4 regions of the Glaciecola sp. 2405UD65-10 genome follow, and region 3 is predicted to be linked to each of the others. Evidence: predicted binding sites of a transcription regulator. Region 3 holds the regulator's gene; each other region holds the start of a gene.
What was found. The regulator sigma-54, encoded in region 3, starts transcription at its own class of promoters, with help from an activator protein. The targets are predictions, from matches to a motif close to GTTGGCACGNNNNTNGNNT.
Positions count from the first base shown of each region.

Region 1: ACOI22_RS12495 (BON domain-containing protein) is a predicted target of sigma-54. The motif match lies at 1,277-1,295, and genes of this name have one in related genera.
Region 2: glnK (P-II family nitrogen regulator) is a predicted target of sigma-54. The motif match lies at 1,896-1,914, and genes of this name have one in related genera.
Region 4: nirB (nitrite reductase large subunit NirB) is a predicted target of sigma-54. The motif match lies at 2,083-2,101, and genes of this name have one in related genera.

Region 1 is NZ_JBMEUF010000002.1:91,562-95,572, forward strand. It holds gene ACOI22_RS12490 (ATP-binding cassette domain-containing protein) at 1-555, shown strand, start outside; gene ACOI22_RS12495 (BON domain-containing protein) at 691-1,242, opposite strand; gene ACOI22_RS12500 (diacylglycerol kinase family protein) at 1,378-3,018, opposite strand; gene rapA (RNA polymerase-associated protein RapA) at 3,313-4,011, shown strand, end outside.
Region 2 is NZ_JBMEUF010000002.1:229,861-233,871, forward strand. It holds gene gloA (lactoylglutathione lyase) at 1-79, shown strand, start outside; gene ACOI22_RS13115 (ammonium transporter) at 241-1,467, opposite strand; gene glnK (P-II family nitrogen regulator) at 1,496-1,834, opposite strand; gene mrcB (penicillin-binding protein 1B) at 2,061-4,011, opposite strand, start outside.
Region 3 is NZ_JBMEUF010000003.1:45,282-49,292, reverse strand. It holds gene kdsC (3-deoxy-manno-octulosonate-8-phosphatase KdsC) at 1-47, shown strand, start outside; gene lptC (LPS export ABC transporter periplasmic protein LptC) at 44-604, shown strand; gene lptA (lipopolysaccharide transport periplasmic protein LptA) at 573-1,175, shown strand; gene lptB (LPS export ABC transporter ATP-binding protein) at 1,201-1,929, shown strand; gene ACOI22_RS15435 (RNA polymerase factor sigma-54) at 2,038-3,564, shown strand; gene hpf (ribosome hibernation promoting factor) at 3,586-3,873, shown strand; gene ptsN (PTS IIA-like nitrogen regulatory protein PtsN) at 3,885-4,011, shown strand, end outside.
Region 4 is NZ_JBMEUF010000002.1:396,957-400,967, reverse strand. It holds gene ACOI22_RS13935 (FeoA family protein) at 1-98, shown strand, start outside; gene feoB (ferrous iron transporter B) at 118-1,935, shown strand; gene nirB (nitrite reductase large subunit NirB) at 2,324-4,011, shown strand, end outside.

The DNA.
Region 1 (4,011 bases), on a different contig from region 3:
CCAAATGGTTCTGGTAAAACCTGTTTGTTGAACCTAATTACAGGTGACCATCCCCAATGCTATGTGAATGATATTTACGTATTTGGCTATCAGCGTGGAAATGGTGAAAGTATCTGGCAAATAAAACAGTATATTGGCTACATATCTAACGCTTTGCACCTATCTTACAAAGTTGGATGCTCTTTGCTAAACGTAATTTTATCTGGCTTTTACGACAGTATTGGGCTGTATAAGCAAGCTACGGAATACCAAGTTCAGCTCGCTCAGAAGTGGCTAAGCGTTATGGGCTTAAGTCATAAAGCAAATGACGCTTTTCATGATTTATCCTTTGGTGATCAACGTGTAGCGTTAATTGCTCGCGCTATGGTTAAACACCCCGCCTTACTTATACTAGATGAGCCTTGTAATGGCTTAGACGATATCAACCGAATCAAAGTCTTAGCATTAATTGAGTTACTGGCGCGGGAAGGAAATACAACAATTTTGTATGTAAATCATCACTTAGATGACCAAATTCCTAGTATCCAAAACCATTTTTCATTGCCTCATAAATAGCGCTTAAGCCAATTGACTATGCGCGCACAAAAAAACCGAAAGCTGACTCTCGGCTTTTTTAACTGTTTTGCTATGATGCTTTGATTAGAAGTAAGCTATCATTTCGCAAGATACAGTTTGATGCAGATACAATGATTATTCAGCTTCGTTTTCAATCATTAACTCATCATTTACTGATGATACATCATTGGTATTTTTAGCGATTGCAATGGCTAAATCGCGCTCTGCTTCAGAATCTACTGTACCATTTAAGGTCACTTCACGGTTATCAACATCTACATCAATATCTAAACCCGATACCTCAGAATCAAACAATAAACGGCTTGTAATTACCGTGCTAATTTTCGCATCGGTAAATTGAGACGCTTCTTCTGACTCAGCGTCCATCTCTTCATTTACAACAACTAAACGGTTATCAACGCCTTTTACACCATCAATTCCCATTACGAGTTCTTCCGCTAATTCTTTTTCGATTTTATTTTCAACTTTACCTGTTAGGGTAAGCTTACCCATTGATACGTCAGTGTTAATGTCAAATGAATCAAGGTTGCCGTTGAACAATAAGGTTGCTTCGGCTTTTCCGTCAATCCAAGCATCCATGGCTTCTTTTTCCCACGTATTAGTGCCTGCCATTGCTGAAGTACTTAAACCTGTTACAAGTGCTAAAGATAATAATGTGCGTTTCATAATGACTCTCCTTTGTATTAGTTCACTTACTTTATTGCTAATAGCGTGCCGGAAATTAAATCATTGATTTAATTGATATAATTATATTTACCCTAGTTTTTTAATGAAAAATGTACAAAAAATTTTGTACTATTTTCAGTACTCCTTAGGGCATAGCATCATTAATGAACCGGCCTGAACCTCAACGCTCAGCTTTTTATCTTCGCGCACTTCACCATCTACTACATACTGCAAAGTATCGTCACTTACATTTTCTACCACAATTTTATTTACCTGCTTATGTTCAATACCATTCACTACGTTATTGCTATCATCATTGAATACCAGGCCAGTAAGGCTTTGAATACTGAGCGCGGTGAGCGGGATAAGCCTATCGTCTTTCGTATTTAGCAAAGTTAGGTCAAGTAAGCCGTCAAAAGGACTTGGCTGCTCTCCCCCTTGAGCCAAAATACTAGAGAAAGGCGCCGCATTGGCAATGACTAGGCTTGAAGCACTTACCTCTTCTTGCGGCCCATCATTTATTGCGATTTTATAGCTAGCACTATGATTATCTTTAATCGCATTACCTAGCGCGTTGATATAAGCCATTTCGCCAGATTCATTTTTATTGTCTCTATCGGCGTCTTTAATCATGCGCTGCTCAAAGCCCAAACCGGTCACTAGCACCATGGTTTCACCATTACATTTTGCAGTGTCCATAAACCGTGGCTGACCTTCTGTAATCACCTCTAGTGCTCTTTCAATAGGAATAATTTTTGATCTATTGCCAAACAGAACATGACTTAGCGCATTAGTCGTGCCCAAAGGAATAATTCCAATACACTGCTGGCTACCGGCATACACATCAGCAAGTTCGTTTACCGTTCCGTCACCACCACCGGCTATAATAACGTCAAAAGCCCCTTCTTTGTGAGCCAAGGCAATTTCTTTTGCTCCACGTTCTTTAGTGGTTTCTTCAATACTTAATTCATAGTGTTGGCTCAACACTTGTATAACTTCGGCCTTGTTTTCTCCCCACTTACCGCCCCCTGAAACTGGGTTTACAATAAGCAAGGCCTGTCTGCTTTTTTGTAGAACCCCCGCCTCATGCATTTTCTTTAGTTTGCCGTACTGTAAATTATTCAACCTTGCAGTGGCACGGGAGTCAGTAATATGGGCTAAGGCTTCATCTATATCGGTGAACGCTTTAGATGCGAGTAAATAAGCAGCAACTATTAATACTGAGCGGCCGCGACCCATAGCACAATGCACCACTACCCCTTTATTATTATCAATATGATTGGCTATCCATTTAACCGCATGAACTAAGTCATCTTTATGTGGGCTAGTATGATCAAGAATAGGAACATTGAGGTAATCGAGGTTTTTATCTTCCGCACTCCAATTAAGACCATCAAATTCAGCCGTCGCATCAAGTATTGCATGCACGCCCTCATCTTTTAAAAAATCAGTATCAGATGGAAACAACCTACAGGCCAAATATAAGTGCGGGCCTACTTTTTGAATGGCGGGTACCGAATCATTTTTACGAGACCAAGCGTTATATGCTTGCGCACCTAAAAAGAATGGAAAAAACATCCATTTTATATAAAAAGGAATAGAGCCATCGCTTCGCTTGCGAAATATTGCCGGCTTATCTGATAAATAAGCAATGCAAACCAAGCTTAGGGATATTGCTATCCATAAAAAAATTAGGGCAAAATAACTTGCCTGTACAAAATATGCTGCTAAAAAAAGCCCTATAGCACCTGCTAAATAGTATTTAACAATAAACATGGTCCATCTCCTCGAAAGTCCATTACAATAATCCATGATGTAGATAGCAATAAATTAGCCAACATGAGTGGGGATGCTAAATCCAACGAAAACAAGCAATTAAGTAAAACCGCTTGGTCATATTTTCAATTTAATGCGATATGCCAATGAACTCTGTGAAAATTTTACACAAAAAATCGGCTCAAATATTGAAAAATACGTAGGTATATAGCGTAACAATTTCGATTAATGGCTGACTTCTAGCGCCTTGAGGTTTACAATTAAGCCATAATTTTTGCAACGTCTTCGGTAGTAATGAGCGATACAAATACTTTTCATGTAGGTCAGCGGTTTATTAGTAATAGCGAGTCCAATTTAGGGCTCGGTGTAGTAATGTCATCAGATGCAAGAAGCGTCACGGTTTTATTCCCTGCGGTAAGCGATGAAAGGATTTACGCTAAATCAAATGCTCATGTTACTCGGCTTGTACTCAGTGCTGGCGAAAAAGTAAAGCATGTAGACGGTTGGGAAATTGTGATTGATGATGTAGTTGAGCAAGATAATTTGCTGACGTACTCAGGCTTACGTACTGACACAAACGAACTAGCACATATTGTAGAAGTAGCACTTGATCCACAAGTAAAGCTTAATCAACCAGAAAAACGCTTACTGCATGGCCAGTTTGATGACCCTAACTGGTTTGATACACGTTACCAATGCTGGCAAAAACAGAATGAATTCGCGAATTCTGGGGTGGTAGGGCTAGTAGGCGCAAGAGTTGACTTAATACCCCATCAAATTCATATAGCGAACCAAGTAGGTAATAGATTTGCACCGCGCATATTATTAGCTGATGAAGTAGGTTTAGGGAAAACCATCGAAGCTGCGCTGATTATCCACATGCAAATTATTACAGGACGTGCCCAGCGCGTGCTTATTGTGGTGCCTGATTCGCTGGTACACCAATGGCTAGTGGAAATGCTAAGACGCATAAATCTCGCTTTTTCTGTATTT
Region 2 (4,011 bases), on a different contig from region 3:
AATTGAGCTATTACAGAAAGGGGAAGCGCTGCCAAGTGCTGAGCCTTGGGCAAGCATGCCAAATACGGGTGAGTGGTAAACAGCCTTTATTACCTACCACAGCCTGAAATGCTAAGCATAAAAAAAGCCAACTACTTTGGGTAGTTGGCTTTATTAATTAGTGCGGTTTTTATTCTATCTTATTATTTTTATTATTTATTTGTAACCGCATTTTCCCTTCAAACTTTTAAAAAGCGTTGTTTATTTGAACTCAGGGTAGGCTTCTAAGCCACACTCGCTCATATCAACACCTTCAAACTCTTCTTCTTCAGTTACTCGTACACCAATGATTGCTTTGATGATTAACCAAACAACTAGGCTAGTTACGAATACCCAAACAAAGATAGTAAGTGCACCAATAATTTGGCCACTAAACGAAGAACCAGTGTTAGTGATTGGTACTAATAATAAGCCTAATAAACCAACTACACCGTGAACTGAAATAGCGCCCACTGGATCATCAATCTTAAGCTTGTCTAAACCAATAATACTAAATACAACTAAAACACCGCCGGCAGCGCCGAACAAAGTAGCTTCAAGTGCATCTGGAGTAGAAGGTTCAGCTGTAATAGCAACTAAGCCTGCTAATGCACCGTTTAATGCCATGGTTAAATCAGCTTTACCGAACATTAGGCGAGCTACAATTAATGCAGCAACTAATCCACCTGCAGCGGCCATGTTGGTATTCATAAATACAACAGCAACACTGTTTGCGCTTTCTACCGAAGCAGTCGCCAATACAGAACCACCGTTAAAGCCAAACCAACCCATCCATAAAATGAATGTACCTAAAGTGGCAAGTGGTAAGTTAGCACCAGGAATCGCGTTTGCTTTTCCGTCGGCAGTGTATTTACCTTTACGAGCACCTAGTACCAATACACCCGCTAACGCAGCAGCTGCACCAGCCATGTGTACAATACCTGAACCTGCGAAGTCAGAGAAACCAAGGTCACCTAGTACATACATACCAAATACAGCTTCGCCGTTCCAAGTCCAAGCACCTTCCATTGGATAGATGAAACCTGTTAAAACCACAGCGAACAATAAGAAAGACCAAAGCTTCATACGCTCAGCAACCGCACCAGATACGATTGACATTGCTGTAGCAACAAATACTACTTGGAAGAAGAAGTCAGCTGATGGTGCGTAAGTCGCAGCATCTTCTGCAACGCCGGTTGCGCCGTCACCAGTAATACCTGACAAGAAGAAATCACCACCGTACATAATTGCGTAACCACAAATCATATACATGATGCACGAAATCGCATAAAGCGATACGTTTTTAGTTAAAATTTCAGTGGTGTTTTTAGCGCGTACTAAGCCCGCTTCTAACATAGTGAAACCTGCCGCCATCCACATTACGAATGCGCCGCAAATCAAAAAATAGAAGGTATCTAATGCATACCCTAGTTCAAATGTAATTTCCATTGTGTTTTCTCCGAGAAATGCTTAATGCTTATAGGGCTTCAGTATCAACTTCGCCAGTACGAATACGTACCGCTTGCTGAAGGTCATAAACGAATACTTTACCGTCACCAATTTTGCCGGTTTTAGCAGCGCCAACAATGGCCTCTACCAAACGCTCAACCTGATCAGTTTGAACCGCAATTTCAAGTTTCACTTTTGGTAAAAAGTCTACTTGATATTCAGCTCCGCGATATAATTCAGTATGTCCTTTCTGACGTCCAAATCCCTTAACTTCAGTAACGGTCAAACCGTCGATGCCGATCTCAGAGATGGCCTCACGAACATCATCTAGCTTGAAAGGCTTTATGATTGCAGTGACTAGTTTCATGTGTTGCTCCTGCTATTTTTTTAAAATAAATGAGTGATAAAGCGTTGGTTTGAATTTGATAATACAAAACCAGTGCCAAAAATTAATTATTATAAAAAACAGAAACTTAACTAATTGAATTGGATCTTACGAGGCATAATGCGCACGATAAAGGTGCGCATTGATGTTTTTGAGCCATTGTGGTGCATTATTGGGTGTTAAACGTTATAGCTTTGTAAACCGTTTATTAACTAAATAACTTTTCCCACCACGATTTATTCTTTATTTCATCTTGTTTAAGAGGTTTAGGCTGAGCTGCACAAGGCTGCGCGGCGTCAAGTGCAGCTTTGATTGCAGGTAAACTCACCACCCCAGGACAACCGGCCAACATGCGCACACCCGTTTTTTTGTTGAAGTGCGCAATGGTCAAACTATCAGGGAAGCGTCTAACAAGGGTTTTTGGTGACTGTTGCTTTTGCAGTTCAATAAATACTGCCAATGCCCCTGTTGCTCCCGACATATTTATAGGTTCGTTGTTGTCGTTACCCAGCCACACACTGGTTACTAGGTTTCTATCAAACCCACTAAACCAGCTGTCGCGGTAGTCATCAGTAGTACCTGTTTTGCCCGCCATATTAATGTTAGGAAAGGCTTCTTTAACACGCTTTGCAGTGCCATCAAGCGTGACTTTGTGCAAGGCATAATTAAGTAAATAAGTAGCGTCTTCATCAGCTCTTTGCAGAGCTTGTGATGGGCGTTTCCAAACTAATTGATTAGTATGCGTTGACACTGCAAATAGCGTATACAAAGGTTTCATTACACCGTTATTTGATAGCGTTTGATACATTTGATTAACTTGTAAAGGTGACAGTTCAACCGCCCCTAGCGCCACAGAAGGTAGTACCCTTGCATTGGTTTCAACGCCTAACCTTTGTAGGGTGCTAAGTACTTCGCCAAAACCTATTTGCGCAGCCAAATTAACGCTAGGCACATTATACGACTTCACCAAAGCGTCAACTAAAGACACTTGCCCACGAAACTTCTTATCAGCGTTCATGGGTTGCCACAATTTACCCTCAGCATCATCAAAGCTCACTGGCTCATCTTGTAAAACGGTGGCCAAATTAAATCGCTCTGGCTGCTCAAGCGCGGCTAAATATGTTACCGGCTTTATGAGCGACCCTATAGGACGGTAGGCATTTAAAGCACGATTAAAACCAGCATAAGTGATTTCTTTACCTCCTATCATAGCGCGAATTCCGCCGCTTTTAATATCTGACATCACCAATGCCGCTTCTAAATTAGCTTGCTTATATATTTTTGATTTAGAAGCGACCACTTTAACCAGTGCAGCTTCTGCACGGCGCTGGGCGTTTATATCCAAAGTAGTAAATACCTTCACACCAGCTTGACGCTCGGTTTTATCAGCAATTACGTTTTTTAGTTCATCTCGTACTTTATCCATAAAGGCGGGATGCATACCTGAGGCTAAACTAGGGCTATTGTTTACAAGTAGCGGCGCATTGATGGCGGTTTTATACTCTACTCGGTTAATTTCGTTGGCTTCAAACAACAAACGCAGAACTAAATTACGTCGCTCTACAGTGCGTTCAGCGCGGCGTTTAGGGTCATAATATGAAGGGCCTTTGACTAAGCCAACCAAGGTGGCAATTTCTTGAATTTCGAGTTCATGCAAAGGCTTGTTAAAATAGTAATGGCTAGCTAAGCCAAAGCCATGTATCGCTACAGCGCCGTTTTGACCTAAAAACACCTCGTTAATATAGGCGTTTAATATTGCTTCTTTGCTGTAACGCGCATCAATCACTAAGGCCATCGCGGCCTCTTTAAGCTTTCGCACATACGAGCGTTCGCGAGTTAAAAATAGATTTTTCACGAGTTGTTGCGTAAGAGTGCTTCCTCCTTGCACCGTGCGTCCGGCGCTTATATTAGCAATGAGTGCACGTAAAATGGATAAAGGAGCAACACCATGATGATTATAAAAGTTTTGGTCTTCAACCACGATTAAACCGGTTTTAAGTAGGTCAGGAATGTCAACGCTATCTACTAGCATGCGGTCTTCATCAAGGCCGCCAACCAAGCGAGATACTAACCAAGGCTCTAAACTGGTGCGCGTAAGGGTATTGCCGTTATCGAGCACGCGAATACGTTTTATGCGCCCGTTTTCCCACTCAATGCGC
Region 3 (4,011 bases):
TGCAAGCACACGGTAAATTAAATATGCAACATGGTGCCAGCGTATGAATAGAACCGGCTGGAGTGTGTTATTCATATTTGCAGCCGTGGTAGCTTTGTACGTGTCTATTTTGTTTCAAGATCCCAAAGAACAAAGCAGCGAAAAAGGCGACCGTGAACTTATTCCAAATTATAGTGCCCTAAACTTAAACAGTAAGTTATACGATAAAAACGGCAAATTAAGTCACCAAGTAGCGGCTGATAAAATGGAGCATTACGAAGAACTTGGCTTTGCAATTTTTGAAAACCCTGTATACACGCTATTTTTAGATGATGGACAACCGTGGCAAATTACGGCTCAAGAAGGCACCTTGCATAACAACAATAGAATACAACTTGAGAAAAACGTAAAAATTGTTAATTTGCGCAGTGAAGAGTATGTTAAAGCCATTGCTACCGAATTTATTGAAATTGATTTAGAGAGTAAGACCCTGTTTTCTGACCAAGTGGTAGAAATTAAAGGGCAAGATTATTTAGTTACCAGTGTGGGTTTATTTGGTGATTTAGTTACCCAACAATACGAGTTAAAAGAACATGTTAAAACGCAAGTTAACCCCCAGTTTTAAGCACCTAGGGCTACTTTTTATATCAGCAGCCTGTGCGCTGACTTTTCACGCACATGCCCTACCCGCTATGGCGGCACAAACTGCAGAAGATAGCAGTGCTACATCAACCATTGCACAAGATTTTGATTTGCCGGTTACGCTTACGTCAAATCACCAAGCAATTGATGGCAAGAAAAAAACGTCTATTTTTACTGAAAATGTGGTTATTCGCCAAGGCAGTCTAGAATTACTTGCTGACCGCGTTGAACTTGATGCTACCAATGGCAAGCGCCAAGAAGTCATTATAGCAAGCGGCAGCCCCGCCAGTTACAAGCAGCGCTTAGAAGACGGTACTATAGTAGAAGCACGAGCTAACAAAATTGTATATACCGTAGCGTCTAGAACGCTTTCGCTTCGCGGCCAAGCCGTTATTGTGCAAAACGATGTGAAAGTAGATGGTGATTCTATTTTGTTTGATATGGCGAAAGAGCAAATCTTAGCTGAATCTGATGAAAACAGCAGTGGCCCCGTTACTACAGTAATAAGCCCTGGTGCATTTTCGCAAGAAAAGTCTGATTCAGAACAACAATAAACAACGCTATTGAAGGATTGTATTTGTGACCAGTACGCTGTGCGCCAGAAACTTAGCTAAATCGTATAAATCTCGCCAAGTTGTGCGCGATGTAAGCATTGAAGTATCAACAGGACAAATTGTTGGTCTGTTAGGCCCCAATGGTGCAGGTAAAACCACTACTTTTTATATGATAGTGGGTTTAGTACCACTAGATAAAGGCGATATTTTTATTGATCAAATGAACTTAAGCCACCTTCCTATGCACGAGCGTGCAAGAAATGGCATTGGTTATTTACCTCAAGAAGCCTCTATTTTCAGAAAACTCACTGTGTATGAAAATTTAATGGCCATATTGCAAACTCGCAAAGATATTTCAAAAGACCAGCGCGAAGTCATAGCTGATGAACTGCTTGATGATTTTAATATTAATCATATTCGTAACAGCCTTGGCATGAGTTTATCAGGTGGCGAAAGACGCCGCGTTGAAATTGCGCGGGCATTATCAGCTGATCCCAAGTTTATTTTGCTTGATGAACCCTTTGCAGGGGTTGATCCAATATCAGTAAATGACATTAAAAAAATAATTTACCAATTAAAAGAACGTGGCATTGGGGTTTTGATTACTGACCATAATGTAAAGGAAACCCTTGATGTATGTGAGCTTGCGTACATTGTGAGCCATGGAGAATTGATAGCTAGCGGCACGTCTGAAGAAGTTCTTGCTAATCAAACGGTAAGAGATGTTTATCTTGGCGAACAATTTGCATTATAAACCTCTTTTTTTTTCCTAATTAGGGAGTATGATAAGCATTAATGATAGGAATCGCTAGGTAAGGTAGATGTTTTACATACTTGAGATAGGCGCAGTAGAAGGATAGTAATGAAACCCTCGTTACAACTGAAGTTCAGTCAACAATTGACTATGACCCCCCAATTGCAACAAGCTATTAAGCTGCTGCAACTGTCAACACTTGATCTGCAACAAGAAATTCAAGAAGCCATTGAATCCAATCCCCTTTTGGAGACGGTAGAATTAGACTATAGCAATGAAAACGCTGACCGAGGCGAAACGCTCGATTCCCGAACTGACAAAGAACAAGCTTCAGCGAATATAGAAGGCGTAAACGAAGCGAATGCATCTTTAAGTAGTGGCGAAAAAGATGTTCCTGATCCTATGGATGCACATGAAGCACTTGAAAACCGCGATTTACCCAATGATTTACCGCTTGATAGTTCATGGGAAGATTACCTAGGTTCTACATCAGCCCCCACTAAAATGACCGGCTCAAGCCCTGACGACGACTACATATTCCAAGGCGAAACTACCGAAAACATTCAAGACCATTTGCTATGGCAAGCTGAAATGACGCATTTTAGCGATAATGACATGTCAATAGCGATTGCCATAATTGATTCAATTGACGAATCAGGCTATTTAACCAGTTCGTGTGAAAACATATTAGATAGCTTAGATAACGAAGACATTGATTTAGACGAAGTAGAATGCGTACTTAAACGTATTCAACGTTTTGACCCTATTGGTGCAGGCGCACGTTCAGTACAAGAATGCTTATTGGTGCAATTGCAACAATTTGATAACGATACACCATGGCTTGAGCAAGCCCGCTCACTGATTGAAGAACACGCTGACTTATTAAGCAGCAAAGACTACCGTACACTTATGCGTAAAACGCGTTTAAAGGAAGATCAACTGCGTGAAGTCATGCGCTTATTGAAAACCTTGAATCCTCGCCCGGGTAGCGCAGTTTCATCAAGAGAGCCTGAATATGTTATCCCCGATGTTAATGTTTACAAAAATAAAGGCGTGTGGACAGTTGAATTAAACAACGAAGCCCTACCCGCCCTTACCGTAAATGAAACCTACGCGAAACTATCGAAAACCAGTAATTCGAACGATTCGCAATATATAAAGTCTCATTTACAAGAAGCAAAATGGTTTATTAAAAGTTTGGAAAGCAGAAATGAAACCCTTTTGAAGGTGTCGCATTGTATTGTTGCTAAACAACGTGAATTTTTTGAGCAAGGTCCTGAAAAAATGCAGCCCATGGTATTAAACGATGTGGCTGAAATGGTAGACATGCACGAATCAACTATTTCACGTGTTACAACACAAAAGTACATGCACACCCCAAGAGGCATATTTGAGCTTAAGTATTTCTTTTCGTCACACGTATCTACAGAGTCTGGCGAAAATTGTTCTTCTACTGCTATTCGTGCGTTCATCAAAAAATTAGTTGCTGATGAACCATCGAACAAGCCGTTAAGTGATAGCAAGATTGCGCAATTGCTTGCCGATCAGGGCATTAATGTGGCCCGGCGAACAATTGCAAAATACCGGGAATCGTTAAACATTCCCCCTTCTAATCAACGAAAAAGCCTTGTCTAAAAGGCAAAGAGGACCATCAATATGCAAATTAACCTTACCGGTCATCACGTCGAAATCACCGACTCATTGCGCACTTATGTTGACACTAAGTTTGAAAAACTCGAACGACATTTCGACCATATCAATAATGTGCATGTAATACTTAACGTTGAAAAACTTAACCAAAAAGCGGAAGCCACTGTACACATGAGTGGTGGTGAAGTATTTGCTAACTCAGAACACACCGATATGTATGCGGCTATTGATGGCTTAATTGATAAGCTAGATCGCCAAGTTATTAAACACAAAGAAAAACTTAAGCGTCACTAAGCTAACTAACTATGATCATAAATGACATAATTTCACTTGACCGAACTCAATGTTCGGTTGAGTGCCATAGCAAAAAACGAATTTTTGAAAAAATTTCTGAAATTGCTGTATTGCAGTCACCTGAGCTTGACCAAGTAG
Region 4 (4,011 bases), on a different contig from region 3:
AGCGCAGCCCGTTTAGCGGCCCCATTGTAGTACAAGTGCAAGATTGCGTTTACTCCCTTGATAAGCAGCTTGCTCAAAACATATTCATCCACCCGTAATAAGAAGTTATACACCTACATGAAAAAAATTATATTGGTTGGAAAGCCTAATTCGGGCAAAAGCTTGCTGTTCAACCAACTTACCGGGCTAAAACAAAAAGTTGCTAATTTTCCAGGTGTTACGGTTGAGCTGAAATCAGGCACATTCAACGGTTACGAACTAGTAGATTTCCCTGGCACTTATTCGTTGTCATCTATTTCAAGTGATGAGTCTCTCGCTATTGAACAGCTTCATATAGCGATGGAAAATGCCGATACCTCTTTAGTTATTTGCAATTTAGATGCGACCAAATTAGAGCGCTCCTTGGTGTTCGCTTTACAGGTGCAACAATTAGCTAAACAGCATAATAAAGGGGTGATATTTGCCCTTAACATGATGGATGAGCTAACACGTTTTGGCCATAGCATTGATGTAGAAGCCTTGTCGGCGCAACTTGGGTCACCCGTTTATGGGATTTCAGCAAAAACCTTAATTGGCATAAGTGAGTTTACCCAAGCACTTCATAGCCATGCTCAAGCGCCTGAGTTAGTGCAAGTAAAGCGCCCTGACTTAAACCAACACGCTAGCTTATTATTTGCTAAAAACTTAGCCAAGCAGTTCGCAATAGATAAAGACATTGTATTAAAACAGCAAAACAAACTAGATAACTTCTTACTGCATAGCATTGCCGGCGGCGTAATATTTATTGCGGTGATGTTCTTTTTGTTTCAAAGCATATTTACGTGGGCTACGCCTTTAATGGATGCCGTTGAAACGGGTATAAGCATACTAGGAGAGCTAACTGTTGCGGCTTTGCCTGAAGGCATAGTGAGTGACTTCGTTAATGATGCTATTTTTGGTGGGGTAGGAGCCTTTTTAGTGTTTGTCCCGCAAATAATGGTACTTACCCTTATAATTGGCCTACTTGAAGACAGCGGGTATTTGGCGCGCGCAGCCTTAATTTGCCACAAACCCTTAAGTTTGTTTGGTTTGTCAGGGAGGAGCTTCATTCCTTATTTATCAGGCCACGCCTGTGCCATTCCGGCTATTATGGCCGCGCGTACTATTGAATCGCCTCGTAAGCGCCTAATAACCATGATAACAGTCCCACTTATGTCGTGCTCGGCTCGCTTACCCGTTTATGCTTTACTTATTGCCGTGTTAGTCCCAAATGAGAGTTATTTAGGAGGCTGGGTAAACCTGCAAGGCGCGGTATTTTTTGCCTTATATTTTGGAGGTATTTTTACCGCTCTAATAATGAGTAAGCTGTTGAATTCATGGATTGAAAAAAGCGAAAAACAAAGCGACTTACCTTTTATTATTGAATTACCCAGCTATAGATTGCCACATTGGCGTCCTTTATTTTACAAAACGGTGAATAGCGGCCAGCAGTTTATACGCCGCGCAGGGCCTGTAATATTTATGGTGTCGGTAGTGGTTTGGGTACTGGGTTATTTCCCGCAAAATGGTGATTTGTCTGCATCTTATCTTGCGTATATTGGGCAGTTTTTAGAGCCGTTATTTGCCCCATTAGGCGTTGATTGGCGTTATGCAGTGGCTATTTTGGTGTCGTTCTTAGCAAGGGAGGTATTTGTTGGCGTGTTAGGTACCTTGTTTAGCATTGAAAATGCCGACGAAGATATTGGCGGTTTAGCCGCGCAGCTCCAAGCTGACGGCCTAAGCTTGGCCTCAGGTATTGCCTTATTAGGATTTTATGTAATTGCGCTTCAGTGCGTTGCCACCGTAGCTACATTAAAGGGTGAAACCGCTAAAAACAGATATTCATGGGGGATCTTTGTACTTTATGGACTCCTTGCCTACTTAGTTGGCGCGGCTATTTACGCAATACTAAGCTAATGTTTAGCGTTGAAATGGGCTAAAACGAGTATAAAGAATGGCCTTAATTGCTTGTTTTCGGGGCGCGGTTGCATTTTTTTAGTGCATAGCATTGCGTTGATTAAGAGGTGAAAATAGCTAAGCTATTGAAAAGTAATGCTAATAACTCTTGGCATTAATATTGAATAAATAATAGTGAGTTAAGTTTACAATTTTTATTCTCACTTTAGAAAAACTAAAGGAGAATTGGCAAAGATGCCCACATGCGAGAAATCGCGTGTGGGTTTTTTTTTGGATTTTTTTCAGTATGCAAGGCACAACGGCTACCACGCTTACTGTTTAAATCGCGCTGTTCTACCAAGCAAATACGAGTGGTCGCAAGCGCAAACACATATTTATGAGGCAAATTATGGCACAAGTAATCGATGATGTATTAGTAATAGGCAATGGCATGGTAGGGCATCACTTTGTTACCCAGCTTAGAACAATTAACCCTACAGCAAGCATTCGCGTATTATGTGGTGAGCCAAGATTAGCTTACGATAGAGTGCATTTGTCAGAGTTTTTTAGTGGTAAAACCGCTGATGACTTAGCCATGACCACCGAGGCTGAGTACGAACAGCAAAATATAAAATATGTGCTTAATTCATGGGTAAGTGAAATAAACAAAGACGCTAAGTTAGTGACTACCAGTACAGGTGAAAGTTATGCTTACAAAACGTTAGTGCTTGCTACGGGCTCGTTCCCATTTGTTCCCCCCATTCCAGGTAACGACCAAGCCCATTGTTTGGTTTACCGTACTATTGAAGATTTACATGACATACAAACTGCTGCCTCTGTTAGTAAAGTGGGTGTGGTTGTGGGTGGCGGCTTACTAGGCTTAGAAGCGGCCAATGCCTTAAAAGAAGCCGGCTTAGATACACATGTTGTAGAGTTTGCGCCACAGCTAATGGCGGTGCAACTTGATCAAGACGGCGGCCGAGTACTACGTGACAAAATTACCGATTTAGGCGTGCAAGTGCATACGCAAAAAGCCACACAGGTAATAGAAAAAGGCGACACTCATAGATACAAAATGCAATTTGCTGACGGCACACACCTTGATACTGACATGATCTTGTTTTCTGCAGGCATTAGACCTTCTGATGCATTAGCAAAGCAAAGTAATTTGGCTATTGGTGAGCGCGGCGGAATAGTGGTAGATAATCACTGCCTTACCTCAGACCCTAGCATTTATGCGATTGGTGAATGCGCCCTTTGGGAAAATAAAATATTCGGACTTGTTGCACCGGGCTATTCAATGGCGCGTGTAGTGGCTGATCACATTTGTGACATTGAAAACGCCTTTGAAGGCGCTGATATGAGCACCAAATTAAAACTAATGGGCGTAGAGGTTGGCTCAATTGGTGATGCACACGCAAAAACAGAAGGCGCTCAGGTTTACACTTACGAAAACCAGCCCCAAGGCGTGTATAAAAAGTTAGTGGTAGATGAAACACAAAAAGAGCTGTTAGGTGCGGTGTTAGTGGGTGATACCAGTGATTACGACACTTTGCTCCAGTATGCTTTAAATGGCATTGAGTTACCTGAATTCCCAGAAGCGCTAATACTGCCTAATTCTGACAGCGCACCTGCTTTAGGGGCTGATAGCCTACCTGATACCGCCATGTTGTGTTCGTGCCACAACGTGACGAAAGGCGATGTTATTACCGCTATTGAAGAGGGTAATGCCACCCTTGGCGATATTAAAGCGTGTACCAAAGCGAGCTCAGGTTGCGGCGGTTGCGCAGCCTTGCTTAAGAACGTTGTTGACAGCGAACTGACCAAACGTGGTGTTGAAGTAAGTACCGCTATTTGTGAGCACTTACCTTTTACCCGCCAAGGTATATACGACATTGTAAAAGTAGAAGGTATTGAGAGTTTTTCTGAATTGCTGCACAAACACGGAAAAGGCTCAGGTTGCGAAATTTGTAAGCCCACTGTAGCGAATATTTTAGCCTCTATTTATAACGATTTTATTTTAGCGAAGCCCCATGTAGGCCTACAAGACACCAACGACATTTATTTAGGCAACATGCAAAAAGACGGCACCTATTC